Linked DNA regions of Loktanella sp. M215. The protein of the gene in region 1 interacts with the protein of each later gene in a pairwise test. Links are inferred from orthologs where the notes say so. Each region holds a gene or a part of one and is shown on either strand. Other genes may lie near its edges.

Region 1 (11,222 bases):
CGGTGCGGATCAATCCGACCCCTCGGGCGATCTGGCGCATTATCTGAAGGCCAAGCATGACGCTGACGCACACCTCAAGGCGTCCGGTCTGAATTATGCCATCCTCCGCCCCGTATCGTTGACGGACGATGGTCGCAGTCAGGATGTCATCCTTGGCGATCAGGTCGATCCATCCGCGCAGGCCAGCCGCGCCGACGTGGCCGCCGTGCTGGCCGAGGCCGCCACGACCGGCACGCACGACGGGCACGCGCTGAACATGCAATCCGCTTGACCCAGAAGGGGGGCCGCGGACGACGTCCGGGCCCCCGACCCGGTGCAGCGCAAACTGCATGTGATCGCCTGCCCTACCCGGGGTCGCTGGCCGCCGCGATCTTGCCCACGGCGTGGCCGTCGTTGAGGGCGGCATAAGCTCCGGTCGTCTCGCTCATGGGAGAGACGCGATCGATGACCACGCGCACGATCCCGTCCTCCATCAGCTTTGCCAGATCGGCCAACAGCGCACCGTTCGGTTCCATGAAGAACCATTCGAACCGGGCGCCGTGCCGTGCGGCCAAATCGTCTGTGTCCTGACCCTTGATCGAGACAAGTGTCCCGCCCTTTTTGAGCACCTTGAACGACCGGTTCAGCGTGTCGCCGCCCAGCATGTCGAAGACGATGTCGTAGTCCGACAGCTCCTCCTCAAAAGCCTGGGTGTGGTCGTCGATCACGACATCCGCGCCAAGGTCGCGGACCAGATCTGCGTTGCGCGGGCTGCACGTCGTGGCGACGTGGGCACCGACGTGATTGGCGATCTGGATTACCAGCGTGCCGACTCCTCCCGATCCGGCGTGGATCAGGACCTTGTCGCCCGCCGTCAATCCGGCCTTCGAGATCAGGGCCTGTCACGCCATCAGGCCCGTCAGCGGACCGGAGGCGGCGTCCATGTGGCTGATGTTTGCGGGTTTGCGCGCCACCTCGTCCGCCTTCAGACGCGCGACCTGCGCGATGGCCCCGGCGTCCTGCTGATTGGCACGCGCAAAGACCGCGTCGCCCACGCTGAAACCGGTTACGATGCTGCCAACATGCGTGACCTGACCCGAGACATCATGGCCTATCACATGCGGGAACGAGAGAGGCATGCTGTCCTTCATCGCCCCGATTGCAGGATATCGTCGATGGGATCCACGCTGGCCGCGTGGACGGCGATCAGGGCGGGATCAGCCTTCAGCGCGGGCGGGTCGATGTCAGCGATTTCGATAGACGTGTCGTAGTGTCGGATAATGGCGGCTTTCATGGACGCGTCTTCTGGGCGATGGGGATCGGTGACCCAACGGGCGTGGCCCCCTTCGAATAGCTTAACTCATAGCTATGGCTGTAGAACGCGAAGACAACGCCAAAGGGATCTTCGACAAAACCATTCGGAACGGCTCCTCTTCGGGGGAAATACTCCCGCGCAGGCATCCCCTGCTTGCCACCGGCGGCGTCGATCCTGTCCAGCAGATCTGCGCGTTTGGGGTGCATGCGGAACGGTCAAGATGTGACGCGGACCGCCCTCGTCGAGCAAACCGCTCAAAATAGTAGTTTCTGCAAAATTCGAAATCTTTAAGAAACCCGTCGGTCACTTGCTGCATGCATTGCCGCCAAACCTCCCCTACCCTTCGCGATGATCATGATGTCTGATGAAGAGGGCCGCCCGATGCACGCACGATTTGACAACCCCCATCGCGGGACGGGCCTGCGCGATCTGCAGCCGACGCCCGGTGCCGACGCCGGTGCGGTGGCCGCGCTGCTGGTCCACTGCCCCCGTCATCAGCGCACGCCGCTGCATGACGCACCGACCCTTGCCGCACGGGCGGGGGTCGCGCGGGTGACGATCAAGGACGAACGCGGGCGCATGGGGCTTGGCAGTTTCAAGGCACTGGGGGCCGCCTATGCGATTGCGCGCGAGGCGGCGCAGGCCGGGGGTGATTGGCCGACGGCCCTGTCAGGGCGGACCTATGTCACCGCGAGCGCGGGTAATCACGGCCTGTCGGTTGCGGCGGGCGCGCGGCTGTTCGGGGCGACCGCAGTCATTTACCTGGCCGACACGGTGCCCGCAGGCTTCACCAGACGCCTGCGGGACATGGGCGCGCAGGTGGTACGGGCCGGCGCCGATTACGAGGCGAGCATGGTCGCTGCCGGTGACGCGGCGACAGCACAGGGCTGGACGCTGCTGTCGGACGGATCATGGCCCGGCTATGTCGACCTGCCGTTCCGGGTCATGGAAGGCTACCGTCAGATCGGAGCGGAGATCGCCGAGCAGATGCCCGACCGCCCCACCCATGTCCTGCTGCAGGCCGGGGTCGGCGGATTGGCCGCTGCCGTGGCCGCTGAACTGCGTCTGGCCTGGGGCGACGCGCCGCAGATGATCGTCGTCGAACCGGACGCGGCACCGGCCTTGATCGCAAGCATGCGGGCGGGGCATGTGGTGGAGACGACCGGCCCAGTGTCTGCGATGGGGCGGCTGGATTGCAAGGTGCCGTCCATGCTGGCACTGGCCGATCTGGCGCGCGACGCCGACAGCTTTGTCACGCTGACCGAGGTCGAGGGTCAGGCCGGGGCTGACGCGGTCGCAAATGCCGGCTGGCCATCGACGCCGTCGGGTGCGGCAGGCGTGGCCGCACTACTGGCCGGTCTGGCTGATACCGATGCTGACAGTCACGTGCTGTGTATCCTCAGCGAAGGGCCCGAGGATGCCTGACCGGTCCATGATCTTTCCGGCGGCGGAGTTCCGCCGCCGCACAGGCGCCTTGCAGGCGGAAATGGCGACAAGCAGTCTGGACGCGCTGCTTCTGACCACGCCGGCCGATGTCTTTTACACGACCGGCTTTCTCACACGGTTCTGGGAAAGCCCGGCGCGCCCGTGGTTCGTGATCGTCCCCGCCTCCGGTGATCCGGTTGCGGTGATCCCCACGATCGGCGCGGACCTGATGGGCCGCTGCTGGACCCGCGATATCCGCACATGGCAGGCCCCCGATCCGCTGGACGACGGCGTCAGCCTGCTGGCAGATACGCTGGAAGACCTCGTGCCGTCGCGCGGCCGGATCGGCGTGCCAATGGGGGTGGAGACGCATCTGCGCATGCCGCTGGCCGACTTTTTGCGACTACAGGACCGCGTCGCACCCCGCGTCTTCGTCGATGGCACCGCCGCCGTCTGCCGCGTGAGAGAGATCAAGTCGGAGCTTGAGATCGAGAAGATAGGTCAAACCTGTGCCCTGGCCGCCGCCTATGACCGGGTGCCGGAGTTCGCACAGATCGGCACGCCGCTGTCCCAGGTGTTCTGTGATTTCCAGATCGCATTGCTGACGGCGGGGGCCGATTGGGTCAGTTATGTCGCGGGCGGTGCAGGCCCGGGCGGATATGGCGACGTGATCTCGCCTGCCGACGACAGACCGCTGGCGCAGGGCGATGTGCTGATGCTGGACACGGGGGCGGTACGCGACGGGTATTTCTGCGACTTCGACCGCAACTATGCCATCGGCCCGCCAACGGACGCCGTGCGCCGCGCCCACGATGTCTTGCATGCGGCGACGGACGCCGCCCTGTCGGCGCTGCGTCCCGGTATGATGGCCTGCGATGCGCACCGGATCATCGCCGACGCGATCACCCGCGCCGGAGCCGTTACGGGACGCGGGCGGTTGGGGCATGGGCTGGGGTTGACCTTGACAGAGTGGCCGTCGCTGACGCCGCTGGACATGACCACGCTGCGCACCGGCATGGTGCTGACGCTGGAACCGGGAGTCGAGATCGCACCGGGCCGCATCATGGTGCATGAGGAAAATATCGTGCTGCGCGACGACGGCCCCGAACTTCTGTCGCGCCGCGCGCCCGCCGATCTGCCGGTGATCGGGGCATGAGGCGCATCCCCTATGACCTGACCGGCCCCATCGGTACGACCGCCACGTTGGGCCTGATCGTCTTGCAGGCAGACGAGACGCTGGAACAGGACATGCGCCGCCTGTTCACCGACCCCGCCACGGCGATCCACATCAGTCGCATCCCGTCGGGCGATACGCTGACGACGGACACGATTGCCGCGATGAAGGCGGACCTGCCGGCAGCGGCCCGTCTGCTGCCCCGCGCAGCAGCCTTCGATGCGGTGGGATACGGCTGCACCTCCGGCACCACCTTGATCGGGGCGGACTCTGTCGCAGCGCTGGTGCGACAGGGCGTGGCCGCCCCCGTGGTCACCGACCCGCTGACGGCAGCGCTGGCCGCCCTGCGGGCGTTTGGCCTGACGCGCATCGGCCTTGTGACGCCCTATGTGGCGTCGGTGGCCGCACCCGTGCGCGATGCCTTTGGGGCGAAGGGGGTCACAGTGACCGACGCAGTATCCTTTGGAGAACAGGTCGAGGCACGTGTCGCCCGGATCGACCCGGCGTCGATCATGAAGGCGGCAAGAGCCGTGGCACCCGGGGCCGAGGCGATCTTTCTATCCTGCACCAACCTGCGCACCCTCGACATCATCGCCCCGCTGGAAGCGGAACTGGGCCTCCTCGTCCTGAGCAGCAATCAGGTCCTGGCTTGGCACTTGGCGCGGGCCACCGGCGCCCCGCTGGCCGCGAACGCACCCGGTTGCCTGTGCCGCTTGCCGCTGGCGTGACTTGCGATGCGGGCCCTCTGGCTTGCACCGCTCAGATCGTGTCGCAAGAGGTCCTGAAGCGTGATGCACCACGACGTAACTTTCCCTGACACATGCTGGCGATAAGGCTTGAGAGCCCAAGTCTGGACGGCCACGCCAGGTTTGTCCCGATACCGGACTCCGGTGCGAGTTGCCGCAAATCTCTGCAATTCAGCCTAAGTGGCGACCGTCACCTCCAAGACAGGTCTGATGACGCCAAAATTGATTTGGCCACTTATGCAAATGACGCTGGCGATCACTGCGGCAGGTCAAGGCTTGCCACACTGGCGGCAAGGTTCAACGCGACCCGCGTCGCCTTTGCCATGTCCTGCACCGACACCCATTCCAGCGGTCCATGCACGTTTTGCATGCCGCAGAAAATGTTGGGACACGGCGTGCCGAACTCGGTCAGGCGTGACCCGTCGGTACCGCCTCGGATTGCGCCGCTCACCGGCTCCATCCCTGTCTGACGCACAGCGGCAATCGCCAGTTCCACAGGTGTCATATCCTTTTCCAGCCAATAGCGCATGTTGCGGTATTGGTGGGTGATGTCGCAGGTGATTTCCGCACGCGGCTCTGTGGCCGCGACGGTGTCGCAGACCTGACGCAGCAACGCGCCCTTGGCCTCCAGCCCTTCCATTTCGAAGTCCCGCAGGATGAAATGCATCTCGACCTCTGCGGCACTGCCGGTCATCGACACGGCGTGGATGAACCCCTCCCGGCCTTCGGTCGTCTCAGGCGTCATGGTGACGTGGGGTAGCGTCGTCAGCACCTTGGCAGCCAGATGAAGCGCGTTGACCAGCTGGTCCTTGGCCCATCCGGGATGGATCGATACGCCTGTGATCCGCACCACGCCAGCGTCGGCGGAAAAGCTTTCGTACTGCACCTCACCCGGCGTGGACCCGTCGAACGTATAGGCAAAGTCCGCTGCCAAATCGGCCGGCAGGTGCGGCGTCACACCGCGTCCGATTTCCTCGTCGGGGACAAAGGCCAACCGGATGGTTCCGTGCGCGATATCGGGGTTGTCCAGCAGGTGCCGTGCGGCGGTCATGACCACGGCGACACCGGCCTTGTCGTCGGCTCCCAGCAAGGTGGTGCCGCTCGCGGTGATGATGTCCTCGCCGACCTTTTCCGCAAGGAATGGATATTCCTCTGGCGAGAGGCGCAGATCGGGCGCATCGGCAAAGCTGATGTCGCCGCCGTTGTAGCCGCGATGCACCACGGGCTTCACACCGCTGGCGTTGAACTGGGGGGCCGTGTCGACATGCGCGAGCCAGCCCATCACCGGAGCGTTGACCCCTTTCGTCGCAGGGAGTGTGGCCAGCACGACGCTGTCCTGGCTCAGGGTCACATCCTGCGCACCCATGGCCGTCAGCTCTTTCATCAGCAGACGCGACATATTCAACTGGATCTGCGTGCTGGGCACCGTCGGACTGTGTCCGTCGCTCTGGCTGTCGATCACGGCATAGCGAACAAGCCGGTCTTCCAGCTCGGTATCGAATTCAGTGCGCATTCATTTATTCCGATTCTGATGGATTTAAGCGGCATCTGGAATTGACGCGGTCAAAGTGTCAAGGACCCGCCCCTGCGGGCCAGCGACTGAGCCCGCATTGCACGCGCTGCGCTCAAGGTTGTTGCACTCGTGGGCTGCATCAGCCGCACAACCGTCGAAAGGAGTCTGTCAGCCATGGCGCAGCGCACGGCCGGACAGAGCCCATTTTTTGCCAGATCTTTGCTGTGCAGCGCATGACTGTTACCGCTACATCGCCAGACACGTTCAACAACCGCACAGGTTTGGAACGGGGCTTTTGGTAGCGTCATCTGAGGTGGTTTGCGCATGTGCCATAAACGAGGGTTTTTGGAGTGGCGCTCAGATCCAATGTGTGGACAAGGCGACGCTTCGGAAGAGTCATATATTCCCAACAGAAGATACGCACTCACCCGACGGTATCGCACTTTCCAGCATTCGATTGCTATTCGACATAGGCTGGCCTTTCCGCAGTTCCAAGCCGGGTCCCGTTACGACTACTTTATAAGTGCACCCAACAACCAATTTGTCGTGAAGGTCCTCGCGAGATGTACCCCAGAGGTTAAGCCATGTTGTCTCTGGCAGTTTAAAGCTGCCATGGCCCGACATGATGAGGCCGCAGTATCCAATTGATTGTTTGGGTACTGTCGATCTGTACTTGGGCCATATTTTAAGGGACCGCCGGCTCCTGCATTCTCGCGCTGCATCGACACGCGTGATGGTTACAATTTCGGTTTGGCGAATGAACAACGAGGGAAGGATCATTACACTCACCATGAGAATGCTGAAACCAACCATGAAAATCACCAGTCGATTAGAGGCCTTGAGTGCTTGCTCATCCGTATTATACGGCGTCTTCATAAAGATCTCCCCAAAAGAAGGGCGAGCCACCAGGTCATTCGGACATCTCCCGCACAAAGATACTTGCCAATCGAGGTCAAATTTTGTCGTCATTTGGCTTTAGGGGATGCTCATGGTCATGCCCAAAACCACAGTTTTTGGAACGCTTCCGAAAGCGACCGTTGGCGCAACCGCAGCGAAGGTCCGCTTTCCGCCGATTCTGTTGAAAAACAACGGTTCGCTCGTGCAGAAAGTCAGGTGCCGATGAGGGTGCAAGCGCCTTTCTTATCAGGCCGGGCGCACATGCTGCGGTGCAGGAAGGATCTTGGCTAATTTCCGGAGATTCTGAGCGGTGGCGGCGAGCAAGAATTCGTCATTTGCGCCGTTCGGACCGCGTAATCGGAGCCGCCCCAGCCCCAGAATGCGTTTGAGGTGGGCGAAGAGCATCTCGACCTTCTTTCGGAGCCGCATTGAGACGGCGTATTGCTCCGTCTTGGCGATGTCGCGGGCAACCTGACGGGCATCTTCATGCTCTTCGCGGGTGATCTTGCGGGCGTCGGCATTCGGGCAGCATTTCGGCTTCGAAGGGCAGGATTGGCAGGTCAGCTTCAGGGCCTGATACTTGGCGACGCCCTTGCCGGTTGGGCCACGTTTCGGGTCGGAGTAATTGCGACGGAATTGTTTGAGGGTTTCGCCTTCCGGGCAGATGTATTGGTTGTTCTCGGCGTCCCAATCAAAGTCGGCGCGAGACCGAGTGCCGTCTGTGCGGCTCGCCTTGTCAATCACTGGAATATGCGGTGCGATCTTGCGGTCCACCAGCCAGCCGAGCATCGGTCCGGAGCCATAGGCCGTGTCCGCAATGATGCGCTCGGGATGCAGGTTGAACGTGTCTCTCACACGATCCAGCATGGTGCGAACAGACCCGACCTCAGCCTGCCGGATCGACCGGGTCGCTTCCACGTCAACGATCACGGCGTGGTCCGTATCGATCAGGTAGTTCGTCGAATAAGCAAAGAACGCAGGGCCCTTGCGAGCTGCAGTCCACTGACTGGACGGGTCTGAATGAGACGTGAACTTGGGCTCAACTGTTGTGGCTGCGCCAAAGGCGGCGTCATCCAGAACTTGGAGATACTCTCTGACGGCCCGCGGCGCATCGGCTGGATTTATGGCTTCAGGATGCCAGTCTTCCTTCGCCGTCGCGTTCTGCTTGTTGGCGTCAGCCTCGATCAGGCTTGCGTCTGCGGCGAAGCGCTGGCCGCTGACCAGACCTTCAGCGATGCACCGCGCCACGACCGTCTCGAACACGTGGCGCAACAGGTCGCTGTCCCGGAACCGGCCATGGCGGTTCTTCGAAAAGCTGGAGTGGTCTGGCACACGATCAGCCAGATCAAGGCGGCAGAACCATCGATAGGCGAGGTTCAGATGCACCTCTTCGCAGAGCCGCCGCTCTGACCGGATGCCCAGGCAATACCCAACCAGCAGCATGCGGATCAGCAACTCGGGGTCGATGGAGGGGCGGCCGGTATTGCTGTAGAACGGAGCCAGATACTGACGGATGCCGGACAGATCCACGAAGCGATCAATGGATCGCAGCAGGTGATCTTGCGGGACATGACCTTCTATCGAGAACTCGTAAAACAATGCGCCTTGCGCCTCTTGCCTTGGTCCCAGCATCGCAGATCCTCCGCCTCACTACCGAAAGTGAATCAGCGACCAGGCCCCAAATCAACAAGAGTTTTTCAACGGAATACGCCCTGACCGGCGGCGCGGTAACATAATACTGATGGCCGCATGAAAGGGTGTTCATTTTTTCACAGGCTGCATCGTTGATGTCGCAGAAGGATGCGCATGACAGGCCCGTTGGCACGCGGCCACGCCGGGGGTTGATCAGTCTCCCTCTTAAATTTGCAGCAATTGCTCTTCGAAATCATGCAAATCAAGTCCGAAAGAAAGCGCTGCGATCTCTGCAACTGACGAACCCTCCATCACGGCCAACGGTGTCCGGCCCCGCTACCGGAGGATCGGCCAGGGAGGCGTTCCGCTCGTTCTCCGGCACAGCCCCAACGGCACCAACGCAGACTGGTCCGACACGCTGACCGCAATGTCTCCCGACCGCCGTGTCATCGCCATCGACCTGTTGGGAAGGGGCAAGACCGATAAGCCGGACACCTGCACCTACATAGCCGATGTGATGCGCGACCCTGTCCGCGCCAGCCTGAACGTGCTTTCCGTCCAGACCTTCGATCTCGATGGAAGGAGCGTGGCCAGCCGCATCGCCCCCGACGTCGTGATCCGGACAACATCCGAAGATCGACGTATCGGAAGTGGTTGCATTTTATCCGAGACGCGTGACGCGCCTCGGATATCGCATTTTCGACCACCGTAGCTCCTAACGGACCAAATTTGGCCGACTTTGCCCGTCCAGATGAAGAACGATGCCAGCCGCACCAGTAGTTTGCGCCGCTTTAGCTGCAGCCGCTGGTCCCGCCGCAGGTGTTGCACTTCATGCAGGTGCCGTTGCGGACCAGCGTGTAGTTCTGGCATTCGCCGCACGGGTCGCCTTCATAGCCCTGCATCTTGGCCCGGTCGCGGGCGGTCAGGCTGCCCGATGCAGCCATCGTGCCCGAGGACAGGGACGTCGCCTGACCGGTCTGGCCCACGGCGACCTGCGGGACGATCGCCTTGAGCGCCTCCATCGTGTCGGCCATCGCGCCCATGCCGCCCTGCAGCACGATCAGGTCCTGCGGCATCCGCTTGCGCAAATATCCTGTGGAGCTGATCTGCTTGAGCACCTCGAGCGAGCGGGACGCCGCCGCCTCTGACGGGGTTGCGACGTTCGTCACCCCCTCCTCGACCCCGCGGCCAATGTCATCGAAGGCATGGCCTTCGGGTTTGACATGGGCCAGATCGGTCCGGTCCAGATACGACACGGCCAGTTCCCGGAAGATGTAGTCGAGGATCGAGGTCGCGTTCTTGATGCTGTCGTTGCCCTGCACGCCGCCCGCCGGTTCGAATTTGGTAAAGGTGAAGGCGTCGACGAACTCCTCCAGCGGGACGCCGTATTGCAGGCCGACAGAGACCGCGATGGCGAAGTTGTTCATCATGGCGCGGAAACCCGCACCTTCCTTGTGCATGTCGATGAAGATCTCGCCCAGTTTGCCGTCCTGATATTCGCCGGTCCGAAGATAGACCTTGTGGCCGCCGACGATGGCCTTCTGGGTGTAGCCCTTGCGCCGTTCCGGCAGCTTGTCGCGCTGGGACTTGGCGATCTCCTTGATGATGATGCGCTCCACGATCTTTTCGGCCAGCACGGCGGCCTTTTCGTGGTTCGATCCAGTGGACAGGATCTCTGCCGCGTCGTCGTCATCCTCGACCAGTGCGGAGGCCAGCGGCTGCGACAGCTTGGACCCGTCGCGGTACAGCGCGTTAGCCTTGATCCCCAGCGACCACGACAGGGCATAGGCCTGCTGGCAATCCTCGATCGTGGCGTCGTTGGGCATGTTGATCGTCTTGGAAATCGCGCCCGAGATGAAGGACTGCGCCGCCGCCATCATCGTGATGTGGCTGTTCACGGACAGATAGCGCTTGCCGATCTTGCCGCAGGGGTTGGCGCAGTCGAAGACCCTGTAGTGGTCGGGCGACAGGTGCGGCGCGCCTTCCAGCGTCATCGTCCCGCAGACATGGGCGTTGGCGGCGTCGATGTCAGCCTTGCTGTAACCGAGGTGGCGCAGCAGGTCGAAGGTCGGATCGGCCAGCTTCTCGGCCGGGATACCCAGCGCCTTGCGGCAGAAATCCTCGCCCAGCGTCCACTGGTTGAAGACGAAGCGGATATCGAAGGCGGCCTTCAGCGAGGCTTCGATCTTGGCGATCTCGGTCTGGCCAAAGCCGTGACCGATCAGCGAGGTGTGGTTGATCGCGGGCGCCTGCCCCATGCTGCCGTGACCGACGGCATAGGCGATGATTTCCTCGATCTGGGCAGAGCCGTAGCCCAGTTTTTCCAGGGCCGCCGGCACCGACTGGTTGATGATCTTGAAATAGCCGCCGCCGGCGAGCTTCTTGAACTTTACCAGCGCGAAGTCAGGCTCGATCCCCGTGGTGTCGCAGTCCATGACCAGACCGATGGTGCCGGTGGGGGCGATCACGCTGACCTGCGCGTTGCGATATCCATGCGCCGTGCCAAGGCGCAGCGCCTCGTCCCAGGCGTCGGTCGCGAGG
Region 2 (11,210 bases), 300 kb from region 1 along the record:
CGTCGCACCCGACGACCGGCACTTTCGGTCAGCAGGCGGGCACAGACCTTGACCTTTTCAGGGTTGCGCCAGTCTTGCGGCAGGATGCGGCTGTGACCGAACGCGCTTTTCTGCGTGGCGGGGCGTTCGGTGTGATAGCCGTGCAGGTCGTTCCAGAACCGCTCGCCTTCGACGCTGCGCCAGATCGCCCGCGCCTGCTTGGGTGCCAGCGCCCAGAGGTCCGTGAAGTCGCGGACCCCCGCCGCCGCCAGCCGGGCGCGCATGCCGGTGGAGACTCCGGGCAGATCGCCAAGGTCGATCCCCGTCAGCGCCTGCGGCAGGTCTTCCGCGCGGATCAGGCTGAACCCGTCCGGCTTGCGCCGCTCGGCGGCGATCTTGGCCAGAAGCTCTGTCGGGGCCATCCCGATGGAGCAGGTGAGCATATCGCTGAAGGCCTCCACCAGCGCTGCCTTGATCCGCCGCGCGAGGGCATCGCCCGCGTCGCCTTCGGCGGGCAGCAGATGGCAGACAACCTCGTCGATGGACCGGACGTGCGCGACGGGGACTACGGTCGCGATGACGTCGAGGATGCGGTTGTGCAGACGCACGTAGACGTCATGGCGTGCGACGACAAAGATCATGTCGGGGATGATCGCGCGGGCTTTCAGGATCGAGGTGCCGGATTTGACGCCAAGCGCCTTGGCCTGACGACTGACCGCGATGCAGCTGGTGTGCAGCGCATCCAGAGGCACCACGCCGACGGGGCGGTCGCGCAGATCAGGGTTGAAATGCTGTTCGGCAGACGCAAAGAAACTGTCGAAATCAAGGTAGAGCCGTTCGATGCCGCGGGCCTGGCCGCGCGAATGCTGGGTCATGGTCATCGTTACCCCGCGCCGTCAGATCTGGCCCTGCGACCAGAACCACCAGACGGCGGCGATGAAGCCGCAGATCCCCACGGCGGCGACGGCCGCCAGCCGGCGCAGCAGGCGCGTGATCAGCTCCTGCGTGGGGTCGACGCCGCGCAGATAGGTCTCGACCCGGTCGGCGGCCAGCCCCACGGATTTTGCGTCCACCATCCGGGCCAGCCGCGGATGGCCTTGGGCCACGTCCGCCCGCACCACCGCGCGCAGATCCCGCAGGACACCGCGCGGCAGGCTGCGTCCGACCTTGCCCGCCTGCTGTTCCAGCGTCGGGCCGCGCAGCTTCAGACGCTGCTCCAACAGAGTGCGGATGCGGGCGGTCTTGCGGGTGAGGGTATCAGCGGCCATACGGGATGTCGTAACCGCGCACCGGTCCATCCTCAAGCCCGATGACGCGGTCCCCTGCGATACCGAACACGAGGCCGCCCCATGCTGCACACCATCGTTCACGGCGAACCGACCGACGCGCCGCCCCTCATGATCGTGCATGGCCTCTTCGGCTCTGCCCGCAACTGGGGCGTCATCGCCAAGCGGCTGTCGGACACCCGGCAGGTCATCGCCGTCGATCAGCGCAACCATGGCGCCAGCCCCTGGATGGACAGTCACACCTATCCCGACATGGCCGCCGATCTGGCCGAGCTGATCGAGGATCTGGGCACGCCCGTCGACGTGCTGGGCCATTCCATGGGCGGCAAGGCCGCGATGGTGCTGGCCCTGACGCAGCCCGCGCTGCTGCGCCGCCTGATCGTGGCCGATATTGCGCCAACGGCCTACAGCCACACGCAGGACGGCCCGCTGGAGGCGATGCGCGGCGTGGACATGACCCGTGTCGCCTCGCGCAAGGACGCGCAGGCGCAGATGGATGTCGACGCAGGCACCGCCGCATTCCTGCTGCAAAGCCTCGATCTGGCACACCCCCGCTGGGTGCTGAACCTTGACGTGCTGTCGCGCGACATGGCCGCGATCGTCGGCTGGCCCGACACGCCGGGCCAGTTCGACGGCCCCACGCTGTTTCTGCGGGGGGCCACCTCGGCCTACGTCCCCGACAGCGCCCTGCCCGCGATCCGCGACCGGTTCCCCGCAGCCACGGTCGAAACCATCGCGGACGCTGGCCACTGGCTGCACGCCGAACAGCCGCGCGCGGTCGAAGCGGCTGTGCGCCGTTTTCTGGAGGCCGCATGAAAAAGACGGGTATCCTGAACGCGGAGTTGTCGCGCCTTGTCGCCACGCTGGGCCACGGCGATCTGCTGGTGATCGGCGACGCGGGTCTGCCGGTGCCGCCGGGCGTGGCCTGCATCGACCTTGCGGTCACCCATGGCGTGCCGAGTTTTGCGCAGGTCCTGACCGCGGTCCTGTCGGAAATGCAGGTCGAATCCTGCGTGATGGCGGCAGAGGCCGCGCCGGCGCTTCTGGCTCTCGCCCCGATGCCGCCCCGCAGTGTGGATCATGCGGCGTTCAAGGACACATGCCGCACCGCACGCGCCGTCGTCCGCACGGGAGAGGTCACGCCCTACGCCAATATTGGTCTTTACGCAGGCGTTGTGTTCTAGATTAAATGCGATGTCAGGAAGGCGGCGAGGCTCAGGCCGCCCAACAGGGCGATGAAAAGATAAGGGATCGTCTGCATGGCATGCCTTTCCACGGTATGAGACCCTTCAACGCAGGCCACCCGAAAGTCCGTCGGTCGGCGGAACGATTGTCACATGACATGCGTTGACCGGTCGTCACCTGCGTCGAAGACATGCTGATGGCACCCATTCTGCGGTCCGGTCAACGGACGTCGCGCCCCCTATCGAAGGTTTCCTGTTCCATGTTCACCCCGCGTAATATCGTGATCGTCATCATCGCCGGCATCCTCGGCACGATCGCCAACTCGATCATCATCAACATCATGGCGGGCGCCCCCGTCATGCCGCTGATCCTGTCATTGGGTCGCAACGCGGTGGCGATCATCGTGGCGCTGCTGCTGATCCCGATCTTTGCCCGCAACGCGAACGCCACGGCCTGGGTCACAGCCCTCGTGGCGCTGACCGTCATCCCGTCCCTGCTGGCCAAGTTCGTCTTCGGCGCGGGCGCGCCATGGACCTTCGTGCTGTGGGTGAATTTCGTCTATGCTTTCGTCGCGACGCTGGTTTACGCGGTGTCTTACCGCCGCGTCTGAACCTGCAAACGCCCAAGGCTCCTGCCCGTAACATTCGTTGCGGGCAGGGGTCGATTTACGGCCCTGCGGCACGGCCCTTTACGGGCGGTCCGACAAATCCTATATGATCAGTCAGGATTAGACGGGGAATGACCATGACAGACCAGACCGCACCGATGGAAGGCACGCCACTGATCGCGCCCTCCAGCACGGACCATCCCCTCCACGAAAAGATCGTCGAGGCCTGTCGCACGGTCTATGACCCCGAAATTCCGGTCAACATCTACGATCTGGGGCTGATCTACACGATCGCCATCGACGACGACAGCGCGGTCAAGGTGATCATGACCCTGACCGCCCCCGGCTGCCCCGTGGCCGGAGAGATGCCGGGCTGGGTCGCCGACGCCATCGAACCCCTGCCCGGCGTCAAGCATGTCGACGTCGAAATGACGTTCGAGCCGCAGTGGGGCATGGACATGATGAGCGACGAAGCGCGCCTGGAACTCGGTTTCATGTAGCCTTTCGCGCGGGACGCCTTATGTCCCGCGTCATGTTGACACACCATGCCATCCTGCGCCTGACGCTCGTCCTGCTGCTGCTGCCGTTTCAGGCGGCGGCGCAAGACGATGTATTCCCCCTCGACCAGCTGAACGTGGGGCTGACGAACCCGGGTCCTCAGGTCGACCGCGACACGCCGCAGGCTGCGATGGAAAGCTTCATCGACCTGACCGACGCCGGCGATCTGGACGCTGCGGCGCATCTGCTGGACCTCAACGACATTCCCGTTCAGGCACAGGCGCAGGCGGGTCCGTTGCTGGCCCGTCAGCTGGCCTCCGTGATCGACCGCAAGATCGTGGTCGACTGGAAGGACCTGCTGGAACGGCCAGACGCCATGGTCACCACGGGCGACGGCCCGATGGTGGGCCAGCCGCAGAAAAGCGTGCTGATCGGCTACCTCGAAAAGAACGACCGCATCGTTGCCGTGCGCCTGAACCGCGTTCAGGTTGGCGAGGACGATCCCGTCTGGGTCTTTTCGCGCGACACGGTGGACAACATCCCCGCCCTCTATAGCCTCTACGGCCCCAGCCAGCTGGAGCAGATGCTGCCAGATCCCCTGCGCCACCCCGCCTTCTGGGGCATGCAGTGGTGGGAGGTCATTGGCCTGCCGCTCATCGCACTGGTGACCGGGCTCGTCACGCTGCTGACTTGGCGCGGCACGAACCTGATCGCCCGCCACCAGCCCTCTGCCCTTGTCAGCGAGCTCTTGCGGGCCACGCGGATGCCCCTGACGCTGGCGATCCTCGCCTTCACGCTGTCGGTCACCACCGCACAGGTGCTCGTCGTCTCGGGCATCGTCGATGCAATCACCGCCCCGCTGATCGTGATCCTCTTCGTCGTCGCGGCGATGATCCTCGCGATCAACGTGATCGACGCCGTGCTGCAGCGCATGACCGGCACGCGCGATGTGGAGGAGCTGGCCTCGCCGGAATTCGGCGACCAGCGCGCCCGCGCGACGACCATCGCGGCGCTGCGCCGCATGGCGATCGTGCTGGCGATCATCGTGGGGGCCGGTCTGGTGCTGACCTCGACCCAGACCTTCAGCGGCGCGGGTCTGTCCGTGTTGGCCAGTGCGGGCGGGATCGCGCTGGTCCTCGGCTTTGCCGCGCGCGAGGTGCTGGGCAACATCATGGCCTCGATGCAGATCTCGCTCAACCGCTCGGCCAAGGTCGGCGACCAGTTGATCTACGACGGCAACCTCTGCACGGTCGAGCGCATTCACTTCACCTTCGTGCAACTGAAGGTCTGGGACGACACGCGGCTGATCGTGCCGGTATCCAAGTTCGTGTCCGACGCCTTCATCAACCGCAGCACCAAGACCTACGGCATGATTCGTCACGCCACTCTGATTTTTGCGCCGCGCATCGACGTGGGCCGCCTGCGCGACCATTTCCACGACTGGTGCGCGCAGGATGACCGGGTCGACGGCGACCCCGACGACATCGACTGCGTCGTGACCGATCAGGGCGACAGCGGCATCCACGTCCGCTTCGACGCCCCTGTCAAGGACCCGACCGAGGGCTGGAACTTCGAATGCGACATGCGCGAGGAGTTGATCCGCTTCGCCGCCACCCTCGAAGACGAGGACGGCACCGAATACCTGCCCCACATGGGCAGCGGCACGGCGGCGGACGCAGGACCGGGCGCGCCCGGCTGACCCCCTTGAGGTCGCGCCGCCCTGCCCCTACATTGGAAGTGTCAATCTGAAAGGACATCCCATGTTCGGCATCCCCGGCAAGCAGGCGGTCAGCATCACCCCCAAGGCCGCCGCCCAGATCGCGAAACTGATGGCCCGCGACGGGCATCAGGGATTGCGCGTGGGCGTCAAGAAGGGCGGCTGCGCGGGTATGGAATACACCATGGACTACGTCACCGACGTCAACCCTCTGGACGAGGTGGTCGAAGCCGATGGCGCGCGCGTCATGATCGCCCCCATGGCGCAGATGTTCCTCTTCGGCACCGAGATCGACTACGAGACGACCCTGCTGGAAAGCGGCTTCAAGTTCCGCAACCCCAACGTCGTCGACGCCTGCGGCTGCGGCGAATCGATCAAGTTCGACGAAAACCTCTCCGCCACCTGATCCGGCGCGCAACACCCCCCTCTCTATTTCTTAAATATCCCCGCCGGAGGCAGGCCGCGTCAGCGGCCTTTCTGCAGGTGAACATAGGTCTGATCGAACCGCCGCTGCAAATGATCGATGGCCAGCACCGGATCGGCACCCGGCGGCGCGACGTTCGCATCGTGATCGGGGTTGAAGAACAGCGGCACGGAAATCCGCTCCTCTGACCCGCCCACGACCCGGTGCGGCGTGGCCTTGATCCGGCCGGCGGTCCAGATCTCCAGCATCTCGCCGAAATTGATGACGAATTCGCCCGGCTGGGCGGACAGCGGCGTCCAGCTGCCGCCGCGGCGGCGCACCTCCAGCCCCGGCGTGCCGTCGGTGGCCAGCAGCGTCAGGCAACCGTAATCCGTATGGGCCGCAATGCCGAAATCCCGCTCGCCCGCCCCCATGGGCCGCGCGGGATAGAAGTTGCCGCGCAGCAGGGCCATGGGCCGCCTGAAACGGTCGGCAAAGAACGCGCCCTCCTCGCCCACCGCATCCAGCAGGGCCACCAGCAGGTCGCGGGCAAAGGCCGTGGCGTCGGCATAATAGGCGCGCAGGACATCCGCGAAACCGGGCGGCGTGTCAGGCCACAGGTTCGGCGCATAGGCGGGCAGTTGCGCCAGCGGATCGCCCGGCGGCAGGGTCAGACCGCAGTCAAAGACTTGCTTGTAATCGGGATTCGCGTCGGGGTTCACCTGCTCCGACCCCGGCGCGCCCCAGCCCCGGTTCGATCCCGTGCGCGCCATGTCCCAGCGGACCTTTTCCGCCGCAGGCAGCGCAAAAAAGGCGCGGTAGGTCGCGATCACGTCGCGGACGCGTGCAGCGGACAGGGGCGTGTCGTGAACGGTCAGGAAACCGATCTCGGATGCGCCCAGCCGGGCGGCCGCCTGCGCTGCGGCATGGTCGGGATGGCCTGCGTCCAGCAACGCCGCGGCACTGATCCGGGGGATGGCGGGGGGTGGGGTCTGGGTCATGGTGCGCTGGGCCTTTCGATCCGTTCACGCAGTTGCTACCAAAGTGCCAGACAAACGCAAAGGATGGATCATGCGCCGCAAACTTGCCGCCGGGAACTGGAAGATGAACGGAACCACCGATGCGCTGGTGCAGGTCAAGGCGCTGACCGACGCGCACCCGGACCCGGACGTGGACCTGCTGCTCTGCCCGCCCGCCACGCTGATCGCACAGATGGCATGGGCGCGTGGCACGCACGCGCTGCAGATCGGGGGGCAGGATTGCCACGCATCCGACAGCGGCGCGCACACGGGCGACATCGCGGCTGTGATGCTGAAGGACGCGGGCGCCAGTCACGTCATCGTCGGCCACTCGGAACGCCGTGCCGACCACGGCGAGACCGATGAGGACGTCTCGGCCAAGGCCGCGGCGGCCCATGCGGCCGGCCTGATCGCGGTGATCTGCATCGGAGAGACCCTCGCGCAGCGCGACGCAGGCGAAGCCCTGCAAGTCGTCACGGATCAGTTGAAGGGATCGCTGCCGCAGGGCGCCACGGCGGCCAACACGGTGATCGCCTATGAACCCGTCTGGGCCATCGGCACCGGACGCGTGCCGACGCTGGACCAGATCGGAGAGGTCCACGGCACCCTGCGCGGCACCCTGCGCGACCTGATGCGCGAGGCGGCGGGCGTGCGGATCCTTTACGGCGGCTCTGTCAAGGGATCGAACGCGGCAGAGATCTTCTCGGTCGCGGATGTGGACGGGGCGCTGGTGGGCGGTGCCAGCCTGACCGCCGCGGACTTCGGCCCGATCATCACGGCGCTGGAAAACGCCTGACGCAAAGTCGCCCGCCGTGCATCGGCGGGCGAGATCTATTCCGCAGGCGTGTCCTGCGGCTTGTTCACGTTCAGCCCGCGCATCAGCAGACCGGTGACGCGTGAACGCCCCCCTTCGATCACCGAGAAAAGCGAGGGGATGAAGATCAGCGACAGCAGGGTCGAGAGCAGCAGTCCGCCGATCACCGCGACGGCCATCGGCGCGCGGAACTCTCCACCCGCCCCCAAGGCCAACGCCGACGGCAACATGCCCGCGGCCATGGCAATGGTCGTCATCACGATGGGCCGCGCACGCTTGTGGCCTGCATCAATCATGGCGTCGTTCCGTGGGGCACCGTGGTGCATCGCCTCGATCGCGAATTCGACCAGCATGATCGCGTTCTTGGTCACGATCCCCATCAGCATCAAAAAGCCGATCATCACCGACAGGCCAATCGCGGACCCGGTCAGATACAGCGCAAGGATCGCGCCGCCGATGGCCAGCGGGAGCGACATGAGAATGGTGAAGGGCGTCACGAAGCTGCCAAAGAGCAGCACCAGCACGACATAGACCAGCAGGATACCCGCCCCCATCGCCGCCCCGAAGGCGGCGAAGACTTCGCCCTGCACCTTGGCGTCGCCGGTGGGCTGCACGCGGGCCCCTTCGGGCAACTCTGGCCCCGCGGCGGGCAGCGCAAAGATCGCCGTCGTGGCCTGACCCAGCACCGCCCCGTCGGCGAGGTCCGCCTGCAGGGTGATCCGGGTCTCGCGGTCGTAGCGCTCGATCGACGACGGCCCGTTCGCCAGCGTCACGTCTGCGACAACCGACAAAGGCACCGGCGTGCCCGCCTGCGTCGGAATCCGCTGGCTGGCCAGCAGGTCGAGGTTGCGGCGGTTGTCCTCTGCGATGCGCACGACGATGGGGATCTGCCGCCCGTCTTCGGTGCTGAATTTCGCAAGGTTCGCGTCGTTGTCACCAATGGTCAGCACCCGGATGGTCGAGGCGAGGTCAGAGGCGGTGACGCCCAGTTCCGCCGCGATCTGCGGCCGCGGGGTGATCCGCAGTTCCGGCCGTTCGAGGCTGGCGGCATTGGTCACGTTCTTGATCGAGGCAACACCCGACATCTCCTGCGCCATCTGCTGGGCGGCCTGCGTCACGATCTCCAGATCGTCGCCGAGGACCGCGACGTTCACCGCGCGCTCACCATTTCCGGCCAGCATATTCACGCGTGCATCCGGCAAATCGGCCAGACGGGCCACCAGTTCATCCTCGATCACGAACTGGCTGCGGTCGCGGGTGTCCTTGGCGCCCAGCGTCACCGTGACGGTCGCCTTGGCCACGTTGCCGCCGCTGCCGCCCTGCACGAGGACATTCTGCACCTCGGGGATGTCATGCGCGCGGCTGGCGATCACGTTGGTCAGTGCGCGGGTTTCGTCCAGCGTGGCACCGGGGGGCAGTTCCACGCTGACCCGCAGACGGCCCTCGTCCGCCTCCGGAATGAACTCCGAAGGCAGCAGGGTCGCGGAATAGATCGAGCCTGCGAAGATCCCGAGGCCCAGGATCATCGTGATCAGCCGGTGGTGCAGCGTCCATTTCAGCACGCGCATGTAGCCGCGCATGACGAAGCCGTCACGCTCTTCATGGCTGACCTTGTCCTTGAGCAGGTAGGCCGCCATCATCGGCGTGATCAGCCGCGCGACCAGCAACGAGAACAGGACCGCGACCGCAACGGTCAGGCCGAACTGCTTGAAATACTGCCCCGCGATGCCGGACATGAAGCTGACGGGCGCAAAGACCGCGACGATGGTGAAACTGATCGCGACGACGGTCATGCCGATCTCGGACGCGGCTTCCTCGGTCGCTTCATAGGCCGGTTTGCCCATGTTGATGTGTCTGACGATGTTCTCGATTTCCACGATAGCGTCGTCGACGAGGATACCCGTGACCAGCGTGATCCCCAGCAGCGACACGGTGTTGAGCGAGAAGCCCAGCATCTGCATGACGAAGAACGTCGGGATGATCGACAGCGGCAGGGCGACGGCGGTGATCAGCGTGGCGCGCCAGTTCTTGAGGAACAGGAACACGACGATGATCGCAAGGGCCGCCCCTTCGTAAAGCGTCTCCATCGCGGAATGGTAGTTGCCCTCGGTATAATCTGTAGCGTCGTCGATCAGGGTGATGTCCACGTCCGGATAAGCGGCGCGAACCTCGACCAGACGGTCGCGGACGCGTTCGGCCACGGACAGGTCCGACGCCCCCGTGGCACGGAACACGCCGAAGGCCACGACGGGCTGCGCGTCGAGGGTGGCGAAATCGCGCGCCTCTGACGGGCCGTCGATGATGTCGCCCACGTCTGACAGCCGGATCGTGCGACCGTCGGGCATCGACAGGGGCGTGGCGGCCAGTTGCGCGATGGTGGCCGCACCGCCGAGGGTCCGGATCGAGAACTCCTGCCCCGCCAGATCGCCGCGCCCGGCGCCCTGATTGATGTTGGTGGCCGAGAGTTGCCGGCTGATGGACGCAGCCGAGATTCCGAAGGCCAGCAGGCGCTGCGGGTCGAGTTCAACCTTGATCTCGCGGTCCGCGCCACCGAGGCGTTCGATCTTGCCCAGACCCGCGATGCCCTGCAGTTCGCGGTTCAGAACCTCGTCCACGAAATAGGACAGATCTTCGATGCTGCGGGTGGGGTCGGACACGGCATAGGTCATGATCGCCTGACCGGTGATGTCCAGACGCTGCACCAATGGTTCGGTAATGCTGTCCGGCAGTGATGACCGGGCGCGGGTGACCGCGTCCTTGACGTCGTTCAGGGCGCGGTCGCTGTCGGTGGACAGTTCGAATTCGACCGTCGTCTGGCTGCTGCTGTCGGTGGCGACAGAGGTGATGTGCTTGACCCCAGTGATCGAGGAGATGCTATCCTCAATCGGCTTGGTCACCTGCGTGATCAGTTCCGACGGCGCGGCCCCCGGCTGGCCCACGGCCACGGTGATGATCGGCACGTCGATGTTGGGAAACTGCGTGACCGGCAGGCCGCGGAACGCAAAAAGGCCCACGAGGACCAGCACGAGGAAGGCGGCGATGGGCGGGACCGGATGCCGGATCGCCCAAGTGGACATGTTCATTCCGTGGCCTCCACGGCGGCCTGATCGTTTGGCGCAGGGGCCGGCGCCGCACGGTCGGCGGGCGGCACCGGCGTCACCTTGTCGCCTGTGCGAAAGAAGGCGCCCGCACGCAGCAGGACCGTGTCGCCTGCCGACAGGCCCGCGGTGATCTCGCGCAGCCCCGCCGAGACGACACCAAGTTGCACTTCCACCTGCTGGACCGTGCCGTCGACGACCTTCTGCACCGTGCTGACGCCACCGCTGGTCGTCACGGCAGAGACCGGCAGCGTCAGTGCGGTCCGCTGCGCCGTGCGGATATCGGCGCTGGCGAAGATGCCGACGCGCAGCCCCGCCTGATCGACGATGCTGACGCGCACGGTGCCAAGGCGGCTGACCGGATCGACCTGCGGACTGATCCGGCGCACGGTGCCGTCGCGCGGCGGGAGGCCCGCCACACGGATGCTGACCGGGTCGCCGACGCTGACCTTGACCAGATCAGTCTCGACGATCTCCAGTTCCGCCTCGATCTGGCCGTCGCGGATCATGTCGAACATCGCCATGCCGGCGTTGGACAGATCGCCCAGCCGCGCGGTGCGGTCGGCGATGATGCCGTCCACGGGCGCCTTGACCGTCGCCCATG

Evidence for each region.
Region 2: the proteins of pepT (region 1) and tpiA interact in binary tests that used the Escherichia coli proteins (3 or more experiments, as listed by UniProt). The link is inferred for Loktanella sp. M215 from one-to-one orthologs.

Annotation. Positions count from the first base shown.
Region 1 is NZ_WMEA01000001.1:3,598,487-3,609,708, forward strand. What follows is about bases 4,025-6,895. They hold pepT (peptidase T), read right to left. Parts: upstream 6,153-6,895; coding sequence 4,896-6,152; downstream 4,025-4,895. Other genes in these bases: GLR48_RS17730 (maleate cis-trans isomerase family protein), read left to right, coding at 4,025-4,621. Also shown: GLR48_RS17695 (SDR family oxidoreductase), read left to right, coding at 1-271; GLR48_RS17700 (NADP-dependent oxidoreductase), read right to left, coding at 345-857; GLR48_RS17705 (alcohol dehydrogenase catalytic domain-containing protein), read right to left, coding at 882-1,118; GLR48_RS17710 (hypothetical protein), read right to left, coding at 1,127-1,273; GLR48_RS17720 (pyridoxal-phosphate dependent enzyme), read left to right, coding at 1,676-2,719; GLR48_RS17725 (M24 family metallopeptidase), read left to right, coding at 2,712-3,875; more of GLR48_RS17730, read left to right, coding at 3,872-4,024; GLR48_RS17740 (IS1182 family transposase), read right to left, coding at 7,296-8,681; GLR48_RS17745 (alpha/beta fold hydrolase), read left to right, coding at 9,109-9,393; GLR48_RS17750 (vitamin B12-dependent ribonucleotide reductase), read right to left, coding at 9,473-11,222. UniProt on the Escherichia coli protein: Cleaves the N-terminal amino acid of tripeptides.
Region 2 is NZ_WMEA01000001.1:3,301,241-3,312,450, forward strand. Bases 5,760-8,618 are described here. They hold tpiA (triose-phosphate isomerase), read left to right. Parts: upstream 5,760-6,746; coding sequence 6,747-7,490; downstream 7,491-8,618. Other genes in these bases: GLR48_RS16335 (isopenicillin N synthase family dioxygenase), read right to left, coding at 5,760-6,676; GLR48_RS16345 (efflux RND transporter permease subunit), read right to left, coding at 7,526-8,618. In the rest of the region: GLR48_RS16295 (Y-family DNA polymerase), read right to left, coding at 1-860; GLR48_RS16300 (hypothetical protein), read right to left, coding at 876-1,247; GLR48_RS16305 (alpha/beta fold hydrolase), read left to right, coding at 1,329-2,081; rbsD (D-ribose pyranase), read left to right, coding at 2,078-2,449; GLR48_RS16315 (hypothetical protein), read left to right, coding at 2,710-3,060; GLR48_RS16320 (SUF system Fe-S cluster assembly protein), read left to right, coding at 3,195-3,557; GLR48_RS16325 (mechanosensitive ion channel family protein), read left to right, coding at 3,578-5,254; GLR48_RS16330 (HesB/IscA family protein), read left to right, coding at 5,316-5,678; more of GLR48_RS16335, read right to left, coding at 5,738-5,759; more of GLR48_RS16345, read right to left, coding at 8,619-10,591; GLR48_RS16350 (efflux RND transporter periplasmic adaptor subunit), read right to left, coding at 10,588-11,210. UniProt on the Escherichia coli protein: Involved in the gluconeogenesis. Catalyzes stereospecifically the conversion of dihydroxyacetone phosphate (DHAP) to D-glyceraldehyde-3-phosphate (G3P).